2 regions of the Streptomyces sp. SAI-170 genome follow, and region 1 is predicted to be linked to the other one. Evidence: riboswitches for the same ligand, from Rfam matches in the RefSeq annotation. Region 1 holds a riboswitch; the other holds the start of a gene.
What was found. Region 1 has a riboswitch for cobalamin ahead of RKD23_RS35330 (energy-coupling factor ABC transporter permease). Riboswitches for the same ligand answer to the same signal wherever they lie in the genome.
Positions count from the first base shown of each region.

Region 2: another riboswitch for cobalamin. It lies ahead of RKD23_RS29255 (cobalamin biosynthesis protein); the one in region 1 lies ahead of RKD23_RS35330 (energy-coupling factor ABC transporter permease).

Region 1 is NZ_JBMGQD010000001.1:7,866,175-7,873,561, forward strand. Features, by position in the region: gene RKD23_RS35310 (S1 family peptidase) at 1-646, opposite strand, end outside; gene RKD23_RS35315 (ATP-binding cassette domain-containing protein) at 858-1,706, opposite strand; gene cbiQ (cobalt ECF transporter T component CbiQ) at 1,715-2,464, opposite strand; gene RKD23_RS35325 (energy-coupling factor ABC transporter substrate-binding protein) at 2,472-2,846, opposite strand; gene RKD23_RS35330 (energy-coupling factor ABC transporter permease) at 2,843-3,532, opposite strand; cobalamin riboswitch at 3,563-3,746, opposite strand; gene RKD23_RS35335 (GntR family transcriptional regulator) at 3,882-4,583, opposite strand; gene RKD23_RS35340 (proline racemase family protein) at 4,662-5,666, opposite strand; gene RKD23_RS35345 (dihydrodipicolinate synthase family protein) at 5,696-6,607, opposite strand; gene RKD23_RS35350 (FAD-dependent oxidoreductase) at 6,658-7,387, opposite strand, start outside.
Region 2 is NZ_JBMGQD010000001.1:6,512,324-6,519,710, forward strand. Features, by position in the region: gene RKD23_RS29250 (cobyric acid synthase) at 1-615, opposite strand, end outside; gene RKD23_RS29255 (cobalamin biosynthesis protein) at 630-1,595, opposite strand; cobalamin riboswitch at 1,698-1,855, opposite strand; gene RKD23_RS29260 (AAA family ATPase) at 2,047-6,420, shown strand; gene RKD23_RS29265 (hypothetical protein) at 6,460-6,681, opposite strand; gene RKD23_RS29270 (anion permease) at 6,714-7,387, opposite strand, start outside.

The sequences.
Region 1 (7,387 bases):
ACTCCGCGTAGGTGGCCTTGCACTCGATGTGCGACACGATCGGCACGTTCACCGCGCGCAGCCGGTCCGCGTACTTCGTCACCTCGGTGTTGGTGTTGCCCCAGCCGATGACCGTGGCCTGCGCGCCGGGGCGGATCAGCGCGTCCGTGCCCTCGGTGGGCAGGTGGACCGGTGCGATGCCCTGGACGGGCTTGTCGAGGAAGAGGAAGGCGACGTCGTACGCCTCCTGGCCCCGGGCGTAGCGCGGGTGGACGACGATGTCGGTCACCTGGCGCAGATGGCCCTGGTTCTTCTTGGACAGCACCGTCCGGCCGACGACCGTCTCGATCTCCTTGGGCTTGGTGCCCAGCACACAGTGCGCGGCCGTCATGACCATGTCCGGGGCGAGCAGGCTGCCGCCGCAGAACTGACGGTCGTACGGGCTGCCCGTGCCCTTCTGCAGCAGCGCCGCCATGAACGGGTGCTTGCCGTCGGGCTGGGCGACACCGCCGATGATCTGCGCGGTCGGACGCCCGCGGTCCGCCGAGGTGTCGGCGGCGTGCGAGGTGCCGACGGACGCGGCGGTCAGGGCGAGCGCCGCGCCGGTCGCGGCCGCGGTGGCGGCGATCCGCCGGGCCGTCGCTCTGTGGGGGGTGGACAGACGCATGGAGGGTCTTCTCCGTTCTCCGTGTCTCCGCGGCCACCACCCGCCGGACGGCCCCGGCCCGCCGCCGCAACTGCGGTGCGCGCCGGGGGAGTCGTCGGGCCGCGGTGGCCGATGTCGTACAGCCAGACGGGATCCACGGAACGGAGGTTCACTCAAGATCAGGCTGAAATGTCAGCCGTTGCACCGCATGAGTGCGGACACCCGGTACGGCTCACCCGTCCGTCGCCAACCGGGGCGTGAGCGCGGCCAGTTCCTCCGGCGTACGCGGGCCCGACTGCGTCTCGTCGAGCAGACCCTGGGCGCGCAGCATTCCCGTGGCGGCGATGCCCCACGGCAGGCGCAGGCCGGCCTGGGTCAGGAGTTCGGTGCGGGCGAGCATCGTGGCGGCCGGGCCGGTGTGGACGCCGGCCGGGGTGAGCAGGGCCGCGTCGTCGGCCCAGCGCAGGGCGAGGTCCACGTCATGGGTGGCCATCACCACGGTGGTGCCGCCGGCGCGCAGCCCGTCGAGCGTGGTCAGGAGCCGCTCCTGGCCGTCCGGGTCGAGACCGGCGGTCGGCTCGTCGAGGATCAGCACCCGAGGCCGCATCGCGACCGCACCCGCGATCGCCGTGCGCTTGCGCTGCCCGTACGACAGCAGATGCGTGGGCCGGTCGGCCAGCGCGGTGATGTCCAGCGCGGCCAGCGCCTCCGCCACGCGCGCGCGTACCTCCGGGTCGGACAGGCCGAGGTTCAGCGGCCCGAAGGACACGTCCTGCGCGACGGACGCGGCGAAGAGCTGGTCGTCGGGGTCCTGCACCACCAGCTGGACCGTCGTGCGCAGCCGGGTCAGCCCGTCGCGGTTGTACGACACCGGCTCGCCCTCGACGGTGAGCCGGCCGGCACGCGGCCGCAGTCCGCCGCTCAGCAGCCGCATCAGGGTCGTCTTGCCGGTGCCGTTGCGGCCCAGCAGCGCCAGGGCGCGGCCCTCGCGCACGGCGAAGTCCAGGCCGTCGAGGACATCGGGGCCGTCCTCGTAGGCGAAGGACACCCCGTGCAGGGCGACGACGGGGGGCTCGGTCACGGCCTCGCTCACGGCAGGACCCTTTCCAGGACGAAGGTGAGGACGGTGACGGCCGCGAGCAGCCCGACGGCGCCGGCCGTGAAGGGGACGGACACGCGGGCCTCGGGCACCAGCACGCGCAGGGTGCCGTCGTAGCCGCGCCCGGCGAGCCCCGACTGGAGCCGGGCCGCCCGGTCGAAGGAGCGGACGAACGCGGTCGCGCCGAGCCCGGCCAGCGAACGCCAGGTCGCCGCCCGCGTGGTGTGCCCGAGCCGCGCCGCCTGCGCCTCACGGATCCGCCGTACGGAGTCAAGGAGCAGGAAGCTCATCCGGTACGTCACCATCGCCACGTCCACCACGGGCGCCGGCACCCCGGCCCGCACCAGGCGCGGCAGCAGATCGGACATGGGCGTGGTGAACGCGAACAGCAGGACGCCGAGCGAGGCCGCCGAGGTGCGCAGCATCAGCTCCCCGGCCCGCACGGCACCCCCGTCGGCCGGCGAGATCCAGCCGTCCGGCCCGCCGACCTGCACCAGCAGGGTCACCGCGCCGCTCGCGCAGAAGCCGAGCGGCACCCGGTACGCACGCCACAGCCGCAGGCCCGGCACACCGGCCGGCCCCAGCAGCACGGCCAGAGCCGTGACCAGCACGAGGGCCGCGCCCGGCCAGGGCGGCAGGGAGATCGCCAGCACGGTCAGACCGAGGCCGAGCACGGCCTTGTCCACGGGATGGCGGTGGCGCCAGCGGCTGCCGTGCGCCGCCACGTCGATGGGCAGCACGCGCGCGTCAGCCCTGCCCGGCGCCGGCGTGGCTGTCGTCGGCGGGGACGTCCCCGCGCTCGGCCTCCAGCCCCGCGCGCGCCCGCTCCTCACCCTGCCGACGGCCGCGGCGCAGCCCGAAGTAGTAGGCGAGGACGCCCGCGCCGAGAGCCGCCTGGAGGGCGAACAGCGCCGACTCGATCTCGCCGGACGGCGGCTCGTACAGCGGGGAGAACCAGGGCTCGTAGTCCGGGTCGATCTCGGTGATCGCCGTCTCCGCTTCGGCGTCCGCGCCGGTGAACGGCTCCTTCTTGTGGTCGCCCAGGCCGAGCGCCAGCGGCAGCACCGCGAGCGCGGCGACGAGGGCCAGCAGCACAAGGTTGATCTTGGTGTTCCGCTTCATCGGGCCACCGCCTCGCTCTTCGGCCCGCTCACCAGCACGCCGAGCCGGGTCAGCTCGCCCTTGCTGGACTGCGAGAGCAGCCGCATCACCAGGACCGTCAGCAGGCCCTCGCTGATCGCGAGGGGGATCTGGGTGACGGCGAAGATGGAGCCGAACTTGCCGAGCGCGCCCAGGAAACCGCTGCTCGGATCCGGGAAGGCGAGCGCGAGCTGCACACTGGTCACGCAGTACGTGGCCAGGTCCGCGAGGAACGCCCCGAAGAACACCGCGACCATCAGCGGCACGTCGTAGCGGCGCAGCAGCCGGTACACGCCGTAGCCCACCCAGGGTCCGGCGATGGCCATCGAGAACACGTTGGCGCCGAGCGTGGTCAGGCCGCCGTGCGCGAGCAGCAGCGCCTGGAACAGCAGGGTGATGGTGCCCAGCACCGCCATGATCGGCGGCCGGAACAGGATGGCGCCAAGACCCGTCCCGGTGGGGTGGGAGCAACTTCCCGTCACCGACGGCAGCTTGAGCGCGGACAGGACGAACGTGAAGGCACCGGAGGCGCCGAGGAGCAGGGTGCTCTCCGGGTGTTCCTTGACCTCACGGGTGAGTGAACGCACTCCGTGGACGACAAAGGGGGCGGACGCGACGCCCCAGGCGATCGCGTGCGCCGGAGGAAGAAAACCCTCGGCTATGTGCATGGCCCGGCAGACCCTCTCCAGCACCTCGTGGATGGTTGACATGCCTTGGCCGGTCTCCTGGCTGACGGGTACCACCGCCCGAACTCCGCCTTCCCGGGTCGCTAGAACCCAGTGGCTGCCCGTGAGGGCCGGAGCCGGACTTCCCGATCACAGTGGCGAGGGCCGCACCGGTTTCGCACCGGATTTCCCGTTCACCAAGGCGTGGTGACACTAGTGCCCGGAACGCGACGGTGACAAGCGGCCCTCGGGGGCGCACAAGACCGCCAACAGGCTTCCGCCGTGCCACCCCTGCGCCCCGGCGCACCCCGGGAGGGATCCCTCGTGATCATCATCACTGCGTGCCGGGTGTTCACATGACCTTTGCGGCCTTCGCGGCATTACCAGCCTTCTGCTCGCCCTCCGCCCACAGCGAGCGGACATGTCCGAGATGGCGGCTCATACAGCGCTCGGCGCCCTCCGCGTCCCCGGCCACCATCAGATCGAGCAGCTCGATGTGCTCCTCGGCCGACGGAATGAGCCGGTCGCTCGCGTCCAGCGCGGTGAGCCCGTACAGCCGGGACCGCTTGCGCAGGTCGCCCACGGTCTCGACCAGACGGTCGTTGCCGCCCAGAGCGAGCAGGGAGAGGTGGAACCGCCGGTCGGCCTCCAGATAGCCGATCAGGTCGTGCTCACGGGCCGCCGCGACGATCTCCTCGGCGACCGGCCGCAGCGCCTGAAGCTCCTCACGGGAGGCGCTGCGGGTGATCCGGCCGATCATCGGGACCTCGATGAGCATCCGGATCTCGCTGTACTGGTCGAGGTCCCGCTCGTCGACCTCGGTGACCCGGAACCCCTTGTTGCGCACCGGCTCGACCAGCCCCTCGCGGGCGAGGTCCAGCATGGCCTCGCGCACGGGCGTCGCGGAGATGCCGAAGTCCTCCGCGAGCCCGGGCGCCGAGTACACCTGCCCCGGCTTGAGTTCGCCGGAGATCAGCGCGGCACGCAGTGCGTGGGCGACCTGGTCGCGCAGCCGCTCGCGGGTGGTGGCGAGGTTGCGTTGGAGGTGCCCCATGGTGTTCCCTTCGTGCCGCCGAGGATCACCAGAGTACAATGTCACGTTGTTTTCGCCGCCCTCGTACGGCAGTTGCCCTCAGAGGAGAAACCCTCCCGGGAACGGGTCGTCGGGGTCGAGGAAGTACTGCGCCGTACCCGTGATCCAGGCCCGCCCCGTGATCCGCGGCACCACCGCCGGCACCCCGCCCACCTCCGTCTCCTCCACCAGCCGCCCGGTGAACTCCGTACCGATGAACGACTCGTTGACGAAGTCCCGGTGCAACGGCAGCTCCCCGCGCGCGTGCAGCTGCGCCATCCGCGCCGACGTACCGGTGCCGCAGGGCGAGCGGTCGAACCAGCCGGGGTGGATGGCCATCGCGTGCCGCGAACGCCGCGCATCGGAGCCGGGCGCCGCGAGATACACGTGCTTGAGCCCGGCGATCTCCGGCTGCACCGGATGCACGGGCCGGTCGGGCGAGGCGTTCAACGCCTCCATGACCGCCAGCCCGGCGGCGAGCAGCTCGTCCTTCCGCGCCCGGTCGAACGGCAGCCCCAGCGCCTCCAGTTCCACGAAGGCGTAGAAGTTACCGCCGTACGCGAGGTCGTACGTCACCGAGCCGTACCCGGGCACCTCCACCTTGCGGTCGAGTCCCACACAGAACGACGGCACATTGGTGAGCGTGACCGCCTTCGCGGCCCCGTCCTCGACCTGTACGTCCACACTGACCAGCCCGGCCGGAGTGTCCAGCCGTACGGTGGTGACGGGCTCGGTGACCTGCACCATGCCGGTCTCCACCAGCACGGTCGCGACCCCGATGGTGCCGTGCCCGCACATCGGCAGCAGGCCGGACACCTCGATGTACAGCACCCCGTAGTCGGCGTCCGGCCGGGTGGGCGGCTGCAGGATCGCCCCGCTCATGGCGGCGTGCCCGCGCGGCTCGTACATCAGCAGAGTGCGCAGGTGATCCAGATGCTCGGCGAAGTGGCGGCGCCGCTCGGCCATGGTGGCGCCCGGCACCACCCCGACACCGCCGGTGATGACACGGGTGGGCATGCCCTCGGTGTGCGAATCGACGGCGTGGAAGACATGACGCGTGCGCACGAACGCCCCTTTCAGTGGGTCCGGTTGCCTCAACGGTGACCGTCGGCGACGGCCTTCTCGGTGGCCGCGCGGATCTCGGCCTCGTACGCTTCGGGAAGCGGCATCCGCGGCGGCCGGGTGGGGCCGCCGGGCACGCCGACGATGTCCATGGACAGCTTGATCGCCTGCACGAACTCGGTCCTGGAGTCCCAGCGCAGCAGCGGGTGCAGCGACCGGTACAGCGGCAGCGCGGTGTCCAGGTCGCGGGCGACGGCCGCGTCGTAGAGCTGGGCGCAGGCCTCCGGGAAGGCGTTGGGGTAGCCGGCGATCCAGCCGACCGCGCCGGCCACGGCCAGTTCGAGCAGCACGTCGTCCGCGCCGATCAACAGGTCCAGCTCGGGGGCGAGTTCGGCGATCCGGTAGGCCCGGCGCACATCGCCGGAGAACTCCTTCACGGCCACGATCCCCGTCTCGGCGTGCAGCCGGGCCAGCAGCTCGGGCGTGAGGTCGACCTTGGTGTCGATGGGGTTGTTGTAGGCGACGACGGGCAGTCCGGCGCGCGCGACCTCGGCGTAGTGCGCGGTCACCGCCCGCTCGTCGGCCCGGTAGGCGTTCGGCGGCAGGAGCAGCACGCTGCCGCAGCCCGCCTCGGCGGCCTGGTCGGCCCAGCGCCGCGCCTCGGCACTGCCGTACGCGGAGACGCCCGGCATCACGCGCGCCCCGTCGCCCGCGGCCTCCACGGCGGTACGGACGACCTGGGCCCGCTCCCGGTCGGTGAGGGTCTGGTACTCGCCGAGCGAGCCGTTGGGCACGACTCCGTCGCAGCCGCTCGCGACGAGTCGGCGCACATGCTCGGCGTAGGCGTCGTAGTCGACGGAGAGGTCCTCGCGCAGCGGGAGCGCGGTGGCGACCATGATGCCGCGCCAGGGACGGTCGGCGTTCCAGGAGGCGGTGGTGCTCATCGGGGAACCTTTCTCTGAGGGAGTGGCTTGCAGGTACTGCGCTCTGCCGGCTATGTGCCGGGTTCGTCCGGCGTGGGTGGTTCGGCGAGTGCGGCGAGCGCTCCGAGCGGTACGGGCGCGGCCAGCGGGCGGCGTTCGGGCGAGGCCGGCAGGCCCGAGCCCGCCGCGAGGCAGGCGACGGCCGTGCCGCACACGCGGCCCTGGCACCAGCCCATGCCCGCGCGGGTCAGCAGCTTGACCGTCCGGGCGTCACCGGCCCCGTGCTCGGTGACCGCCTCGCGGATGCGCCCTGCGGTGACCTCCTCGCAGCGGCACACGTCCGTGCCGTCGTCGAGCCAGCCGGTCCAGCCCGGACGCGGCGCGTGCACGGCGGCCATCAGTGCGGCGAAGGCCCGCAGCCGGGCCCGCCCGCGCCGCAGCCGCCGTAGCCGGGACTCGGGAAGGGGCCGGCCGCCGGTCCGGGCGGCGGCAGCGGCTCCGGCGAGCTCGCCCTCCAGCAGGGCGAGGTGGACTCCGCCGACGCCGCCGGTCTCGCCCGCGGCCCACAGGCCGGGCACGGAGGTCTCCTGGTGGTCGTCGAGGGCGAGCGCGTGGGTGCCGTCCGGGGTACGGCGGGTCGTACAGCCCAGTGCGGTGGCCAGGTCGATGTGCGGGACCAGGCCGTGCCCCACGGCGAGCGCGTCGCAGTCGATGCGACGGCCCGACCCCCGTACGGGCCGCCAGTCGTGGTCAAGCCGCGACACCGTGACGGCCTCCACCCGGTCCGTGCCGTGCACCTGG
Region 2 (7,387 bases), 1.4 Mb from region 1:
CAGGGAGACATCGCCCCGGAACTTGTTGACGAGGAACCCGGCGACGAGCTTCTGGTCCTCGGGGGAGAGCAGAGCCACGGTCCCGAAGAAGGACGCGAAGACGCCCCCGCGGTCGATGTCGCCGACGACAAGCACGGGGAGCCCGGCATTGCGGGCGATCCCCATGTTCACGATGTCCGTCCGGCGCAAATTGATCTCGGCCGGACTGCCCGCCCCCTCGCAGATCACCGCGTCATACGTGCCCCGCAACTCGGTGAGACACTCCAGCACGGTGCCGAGCAACTGCTGCTGCCGTCCGCCGTGATAGCCGCGCGCGCTCAGCTCGCCGACCGGCTTGCCCAGCAGCACGACCTGGCTGCTCTGCTCGCCACCGGGCTTGAGCAGCACGGGGTTCATCAGCGCGGTGGGCTCCACGCGACAGGCCTGGGCCTGCATGGCCTGCGCCCGGCCTATCTCGGCGCCTTCGCGCGTGACGAAGGAATTGAGGGACATGTTCTGCGCCTTGAAGGGCGCGACCTTGACCCCCTGCCGCACCAGCCATCGGCAGATCCCGGCCGTGACGACGCTCTTGCCCGCGTCGGACGTGGTGCCTGCGACGAGGAGACCCCCGCCCATGCTCTTGCCCCAGCTCATGTTCTTCCGCCCCCGCTCATGCTGTTCCGCCCCTTCACGACCAGGCGCCCGGCGACTCCCACGCCGAGCGCGAGCCAGCCGACCCGGCGGGAGAGCCGTACCGCCCGGCCGATGTCGGTGACGGCGACGGCGCGTCCCGTCGCCCCGTTCAGCACGGGCCGGTGCTCGACCCGGCCGCCGTAGGACAGCGTGCCGCCGAGCCGCACACCGAGGGCGCCCGCGAAGGAGGCCTCCACGGGCCCGGCGTTGGGGCTCGGGTGCCGGCCGGCGTCGGCCCGCCAGGCGCGTACGGCACCGCGCGGATCGGGTCCCGCGGCCGCGGCGAGTACGGCGGTCAGCCGCGCGCCCGGCCAGCCGGCGAGGTCGTCCAGGCGGGCGGAGGCCCACCCGAAGCGGCGGTAGCGGGGCGACTTGTGGCCCACCATCGCGTCCAGGGTGTTGACCGCCCGGAAGCCGAGCAGCCCCGGCACCCCGCCGAGCGCGCCCCACACCAGCGCGCCGACGACCGCGTCGGAGGTGTTCTCGGCGACCGACTCCACGACGGCACGGGCGATCCCGTCGGCGTCCAGCGCCTGCGGGTCCCGCCCGCACAGGTGCGGCAGCCGGGCCCGCGCGCCCTCGATGTCGCCCTCCTGGAGCGACTGTCCGATGGCACGGGCCTCGCGCGCGAGCGACGTCCCGCCGACGACGGCCCAGGTGGCGGCGCCGGTCAGCGCGACGGAGGCGGCGGGGGAGCGGCGTACGGCACGGGCGGCCGCGGCGCCCAGGGCGACCGTGCCGCCCACGCACACGGCGGTGTGCAGGGCGCCCAGGCCGCGGTGGTCGCGCCACAGCCGCTGTTCCACGGCACCCGCGGCGCGACCGAACGCGGCGACCGGATGCCCGCGGCGCGGATCGCCGAGCAGGAGGTCACCGAGAAGGCCGGCGGCGGCGCCGTACGCGAACACGCGATCGGCACGCATCGGGCTCAGCCGGCCGGGCAGGCGGGCAGGGCAGGGGTGGTGAACCGTGTTGGGCAGCCGCGCATGGCGATATGTCCTCACTCAGGGTGTCCGCGCCCTGGTTCGACGAGACCGGCGGTGAGAGTTCCTGGCTCCCGGGGATGCTAGGCCCTGTGTCTGGGCCTACCCCGGTGACAGTGGCGGGACCGCGCCGGATTCGCACCGGCTTCCTCTCCTGCCGCCGTAGATGGCTCCGGCAGTCCACCACGGCCCGCGAACACCCGTCAACTCGCTGTTGACCTGCGAGGCTGGAGTGTGCCGAGGCCCACACCGCTACCATGCCGGCCCGCCCGTGGGGACCGACTCGGGCGGAAATGCGCTCTGCCGGGCGGCAATCCGCGCGAGCGCTTGTGACGCTCCGTCAGTACCCACTGCAATACATCCGACGGGCGAGACGAAAGGTGCGTACGCAGTGACCGGTGACCGCTTCCCCGAGGCACTCGGCCCCGCGGTGGCCCGGGTGCGGGACGCCGACGGCACGGCGGTCGGCACGGGCTTCCTGCTCGCGCCGGGCCTGGTGGCCACGTGTGCCCATGTCGTGGCGCAGGCGCTGCGCGTCGACGGCCGGGACGAGACGGTGCCCACGGCGTCGCTGACCGTGGAGTTCCCTCTGCAACGGGGCGGCACGGTCCACCGGGCGTCCGTGTCGGCGTGGCGCCCGGTGACGGCGGACGGGTCGGGGGACGTGGCGCTGCTGCGGTTGCTGCCGGGGGAGGGGCGGTGGTCGGGGGAGCCCTCAGGGCTCTCTGGGGAGCTCTCACGGGAGCCCTCACATGGGCCCTCCGGGGAGGTTTCCGGGGAGCTCTCTGGGGAGGCCTCACGGGAGCCCTGCGGGGAGCCCTTCGCAGAGCCCTCCGGGGAGCCTTTCGCAGAGCCCTTCGGGAGTCCCGTCCCCCTCGCCGGGGTCGGCGATGTCTGGGACCACCGCTTCCGCATCCTCGCCTTCCCGGCGGCCGCCGAGCACGGCGCGTGGATCGGCGGGCGGCTGCGCGGAGCCGTGGGGCACGGCTGGATCTCGATGGAGGCCGAGGGGACGGCGCACCGCATCACCCCGGGGTGCAGCGGGGCCCCGGTGTGGGACGAGGAGGTCGGCGCCGTCGTAGGCATGACGGTCGCGGCGGACCGCGGCCCCGTGGCCGTCACCTCCTACCTCATCCCCGCCGCCACGCTCCTCGACCTCCAACCCGGCCTGCGCCGCTGCCCCTACCGCGGCCTGGACGCCTTCCGCGAGGAGGACGCCGAGCACTTCTTCGGCCGCGAGGAGGAGACGGACCGGCTGGTCGACGCGGTGGAACGCCACCTGGTCGTCCCGGTCGTGGGCCCCTCCGGCAGCGGCAAGACCTCCCTCGTCCGCGCGGGCGTCCTGCCCCGCCTGCGCGCCGACGGCCATACGGTGTCCGAGATCCGGCCCCTCCCCGGCACCCGCGCCGCGCTCACCCTGGCCCGGGCGCTGGCCCCGCTGCTCGCGCGGGACTCCGGCGTCCCGGAGCAGGAACGGGCGGCCCTGGCGCTGGCGCAGGTCCTGGACGCCGAGGGCGCCGACGCCGCGGCCGCGCTGGGCCGACGGGTGCTGGAGAGCTGCGGCCCGGCCGGACATGTCTTCTTCCTCAACCAGTTGGAGGAGACCGTCGCCGCCGAACCGGCCACCGCACGGACGCTGCTCGGCCTGACGATCGCCCTGGCCGCGGCACCGGCCGAGGGCAGACGCCTGCGGGTCCTCGCCACGCTGCGCTCGGCGTCGCTGGACGACCTCGTCGAACCCGCCACGGCCCGCGTCCTCAGCGACTGCGCCCAGGTCGTCGCCCCCCTGGACCGCGCGGCCCTCCTGCGCGCCGTCGAGGGCCCGGCGGCCCGGGTCCCCGGCCTCACCCTCGAACCCGGCCTCGCGGAACGCATCGTGGACGACGCCGAGGGCGAGCCGGGCCATCTGCCGATGGTCGAGTTCGCCCTGACGGAACTGTGGTCGCACGAGAAGGGCATCCGCCTGACCCACACCGGCTACGAGGCCCTGGGCGGCGTCGCCGGAGCCCTGTCCGCCCACGCCGAACAACGCGTCGGCGAGGTCATCACCGAGTACGGCGAGGCCCCCGTCCGCCGCCTCTTCACCCAACTGGCCCGCCCCGACGACGCGGCGGGCTTCACCCGCAAACCGGTCCGCCTGTCCCCCCTGCCCCCCGAACTCCGCGCCACGGCCGAGGCCCTGGCCACCCGCACCCGCTTCGTCCGCATCACCCACGGCCCCGACGGCGACCCCCTCGTCGACCTCGCCCACGAGGAACTCGTCCGCGCCTGGCCCCGCCTGCGCACCTGGCTGGAGGCCTCCCGCGACTTCCGCGCCTGGCAGGAACGCCTCCTCCAGTCCCTCGCCCACTGGCAGGAAACGGGCCGCGAGACAGGCGCCCTGCTACGGGGCACCATGCTGGCCACGTCCCTGGAACAACTGGCCTCCCTGGAGCACCGCGACGACATCACCCAGGCGGAGCGCGACTTCATCGAGGCGGGGCGGCGGCATCAGCAGCGGGGGCTGCGACGGTTGCGTACGGCGGCGGCGGTGCTGGTCGTGCTGGCACTGGTGGCCGGAGTGCTGGCGGTGGTGGCGTGGCAGAGGGGCACGGAGCTGGAGACGCGGGGGCGGGTGATCGCGTCCCGGGCGCTGGCGGAGGAGGCGGAACGCCTCGCAGCGACACGCCCGCTGGCCTCCATGCACCTGGCCATGGCCGCGTGGCGCAACGACAAGGGCAAAGAGGCCCGGCAGGCGCTGCTGGACGCCTATTTCCGAGGGGTCTCCGTGACCGGTGGCCACGCGGGGACTACCGGCGAGCTGATCGGCGATCTCGACATGACCCCCGACGGCACGACCGTCGTCACCCTGGCCGAGGGAAAGGCCAACAGCCGGGAGGTCCGGGTGTGGACGGGCGTCTTCCGAAAGTCCGCGCGGTCGTGGCCGGTGCCCGGACTGCCCGGCGTGCCCACGATGGTCGCTCTCAGCGACGACGGAGGCCTGCTGGCCGTCGCAACGGACGACGGCTCCGTGACGGTGATCGACCTGCGACGGCACGAACGGAGGTGGACCGGCCCGCCGCCGGACCTGGGGGCCACCGCGTCCGTCGGCACCGGCGCGCTGGACTTCTCGGACAGCGGTGACCGTCTGCTGCGGCTGGCCCTCGACGTCTCAGGCGACGTCGAGGACCCGAAGGACGTCGCCTGGGCGGGTGAGGTCTGGAGGACCGACACCGGCCGGACCGTGCCCGTGGACCTCGAGGGCGACGCTCCGGAGGACGGCGCACTCGTCGGTGACGGCACGGCGGCCGTCCTGCTGGCCGACCCCGGCGAGCCGGACCAGGGCACGGCGACCGTGCGCGACCTGACCACCGGGGCGGTGCTGCGTACGGTTCCCCGAGCCGAGTCCATCGCTGGTCGTGGCTCGGGCGTCGTCGTCGACCGCTCGTTCGGACGGCATGCCTTCCGCTCCCTCTCGGGCTCCGGCAGGGCCGGGCCGGCCTTCATGGTCATCGGCTGGGACGGACTCGACGCGACCGGACGGTACGCGGTGGAGACCAGCGGGGAGGGCGGCCTGGCCGTGCTGCGGGTGACGGACGTGACGACCGGTGTGCGCCGGCTCGCGTCGATCAGCCTGGACCCGATGGAATGGGCGGGGCCCGTCGCGGTCCTCAGCCGACCGGGCGGCGCGCCGCGGGCGCTACGTGCCGTGGGATCGGACCTGCTGGTGCTGCGGACCACGCCCGCGAGCCGGGCACCGCTGCCGGACGTGGCCACGGACACGTCGTCCCCCGACGACACGTACGCGCGCAGCTCCGACGGCACGGTGCGAGCCCGTACCGAGAAGACGAGCGAAATCGGGACGAGCACAGCCTGGCTGATCATGGCCCGGGTCGGCGAGGAGCTGACCGCGCGGCCCGTCCGACTGGACGAGTGGGACACGTCCGACATGAACGAACCGGACCTGTTCTTCACGGCGGACAGCCGTCGGACCGTCCTCTGGTACAGCGGCGACCAGATGCTGTCGGTGCGCACCTCCCCCCAGGGCCGGTTCGAACACACCGAGCACTTCACCGGTGGGATCGACTTCGCCGCCCCCTTGTACGGGAGCAGGATCGCGGTCCTGACGCAGGACCGGCTGTTCCTCTACGACACCGCGACCCGGCAGAAGTGGCCGGTGACCCGCGACCCCTGCGGGTACCACGAGGGCCCCTGCCTCGGATACGCGGTGCGCCCCTCACGACCGCACGAGGTGGCGATCGCGGACGGCGCCGGCAGACTCGCCCTCTGGAACGTCGACAGCGGGAGGAAGCTGCCCGGCGTCGACATCACGATGGCGACGGACGGGACACACATGCTCCTGACCTTCTCGCCGGACGGCGCACTCCTCGCCGCCCCTCTCGACAGCAGGACCATCGCCCGCCGTACCGTGCCCGGCAGCGGACGGGTGGGGCCCGTCATGGAGAGCGGCGAGGACTTCGACCCGAGCTCCCTCGCCGACGACGGCACCCTGCTGACCGTGGGCGGCGAGGCCTCGATGGGACTGTGGCGCCCCAAGGACACCCGCGAGCCCTACGTCACCCTCCCGTTCGACGCCCAGCCTCAGGACATCCACCTCACCCCCGGCCAGGTGCTCGTACGGCGGGAGAACGACGAGGTCCGCGTCCCCCTGGACCCCGACACCTGGAGCCGAGCCCTCTGCCACCACTGGCCCGGCACCTACACCAAGGCCGAGAAGGCCGTTCTCAAGCACGAGGGGGCCGTCACGGACTCTCCTTGTCCGTGACGGCCCCCTCGCAAGGGCCGGGCGTCAGACGCCGGCCCCTTACGCCATGATCAGGTAGATGCCGTACGCCACCGCCGCCGCGCAGGCGGCGAAGCAGGCGTAGGCGCCGGTGACGGCGAGGGCGGCCGAGCCGCCCTGGGCCGAGGCCCGCTCCTGGCGGGACAGGCCGACGACGCCGAGGGTGAACAGGCCCACCAGGGCCACGGTGACCACGAGGCTGACGCCGAAGACGGAGCCGAGGGCCGCCCAGTCGATCTTCATGCTGCTGATTCCTTAAAGCGGGGTGTGGGGGGTCAGACCGCGGCCTTGGGAGCGGCCGGGTCGGCGCTCGCCGGGGCGGGGATGGTGGCCGACAGCTCCTCGGAGAGCTCCTCGGCCATGACGCCCGCCGGCGGCGGGGTGACCGCGGCGATCGCCGTGGTGACCACTCCGGCCGGCTCCTCGTCGGCGTCGTCGTTGACGTTGGTGTGGTCGACGACCTCGCGGCGCGAGAGCTTCCAGATCGCGGCGCTGGAGGCGATCAGGAAGACGGCCACGAGCGCGGTGCCCCAGTCGCCGAAGCCGGTGACGTACTCGGCGAGCGCACCCACCAGCGCGGCGGCCGGCAGGGTCAGACCCCAGGCCACGAACATCCGGGTCGCGGTGGACCAGCGGACCACCCCGCCCTTGCGGCCGAGGCCGGCGCCCATCACGGAGCCGGACACCGAGTGCGTGGTGGAGAGCGAGAAGCCCAGGTGGGAGGAGGCCAGGATGACCGTCGCGGCGGAGGTCTGGGCGGCGAAGCCCTGCTGCGGCTGGAGGTCGGTCAGGCCCTTGCCCATGGTACGGATGATGCGCCAGCCGCCCAGGTAGGTGCCGAGCGCGATGGCCAGACCCGCGGACAGGATGACCCACATGGGCGGGTCGGAGTCGGGGGCGATGGAGCCGCCGGCGACCAGGGCGAGGGTGATGATGCCCATCGTCTTCT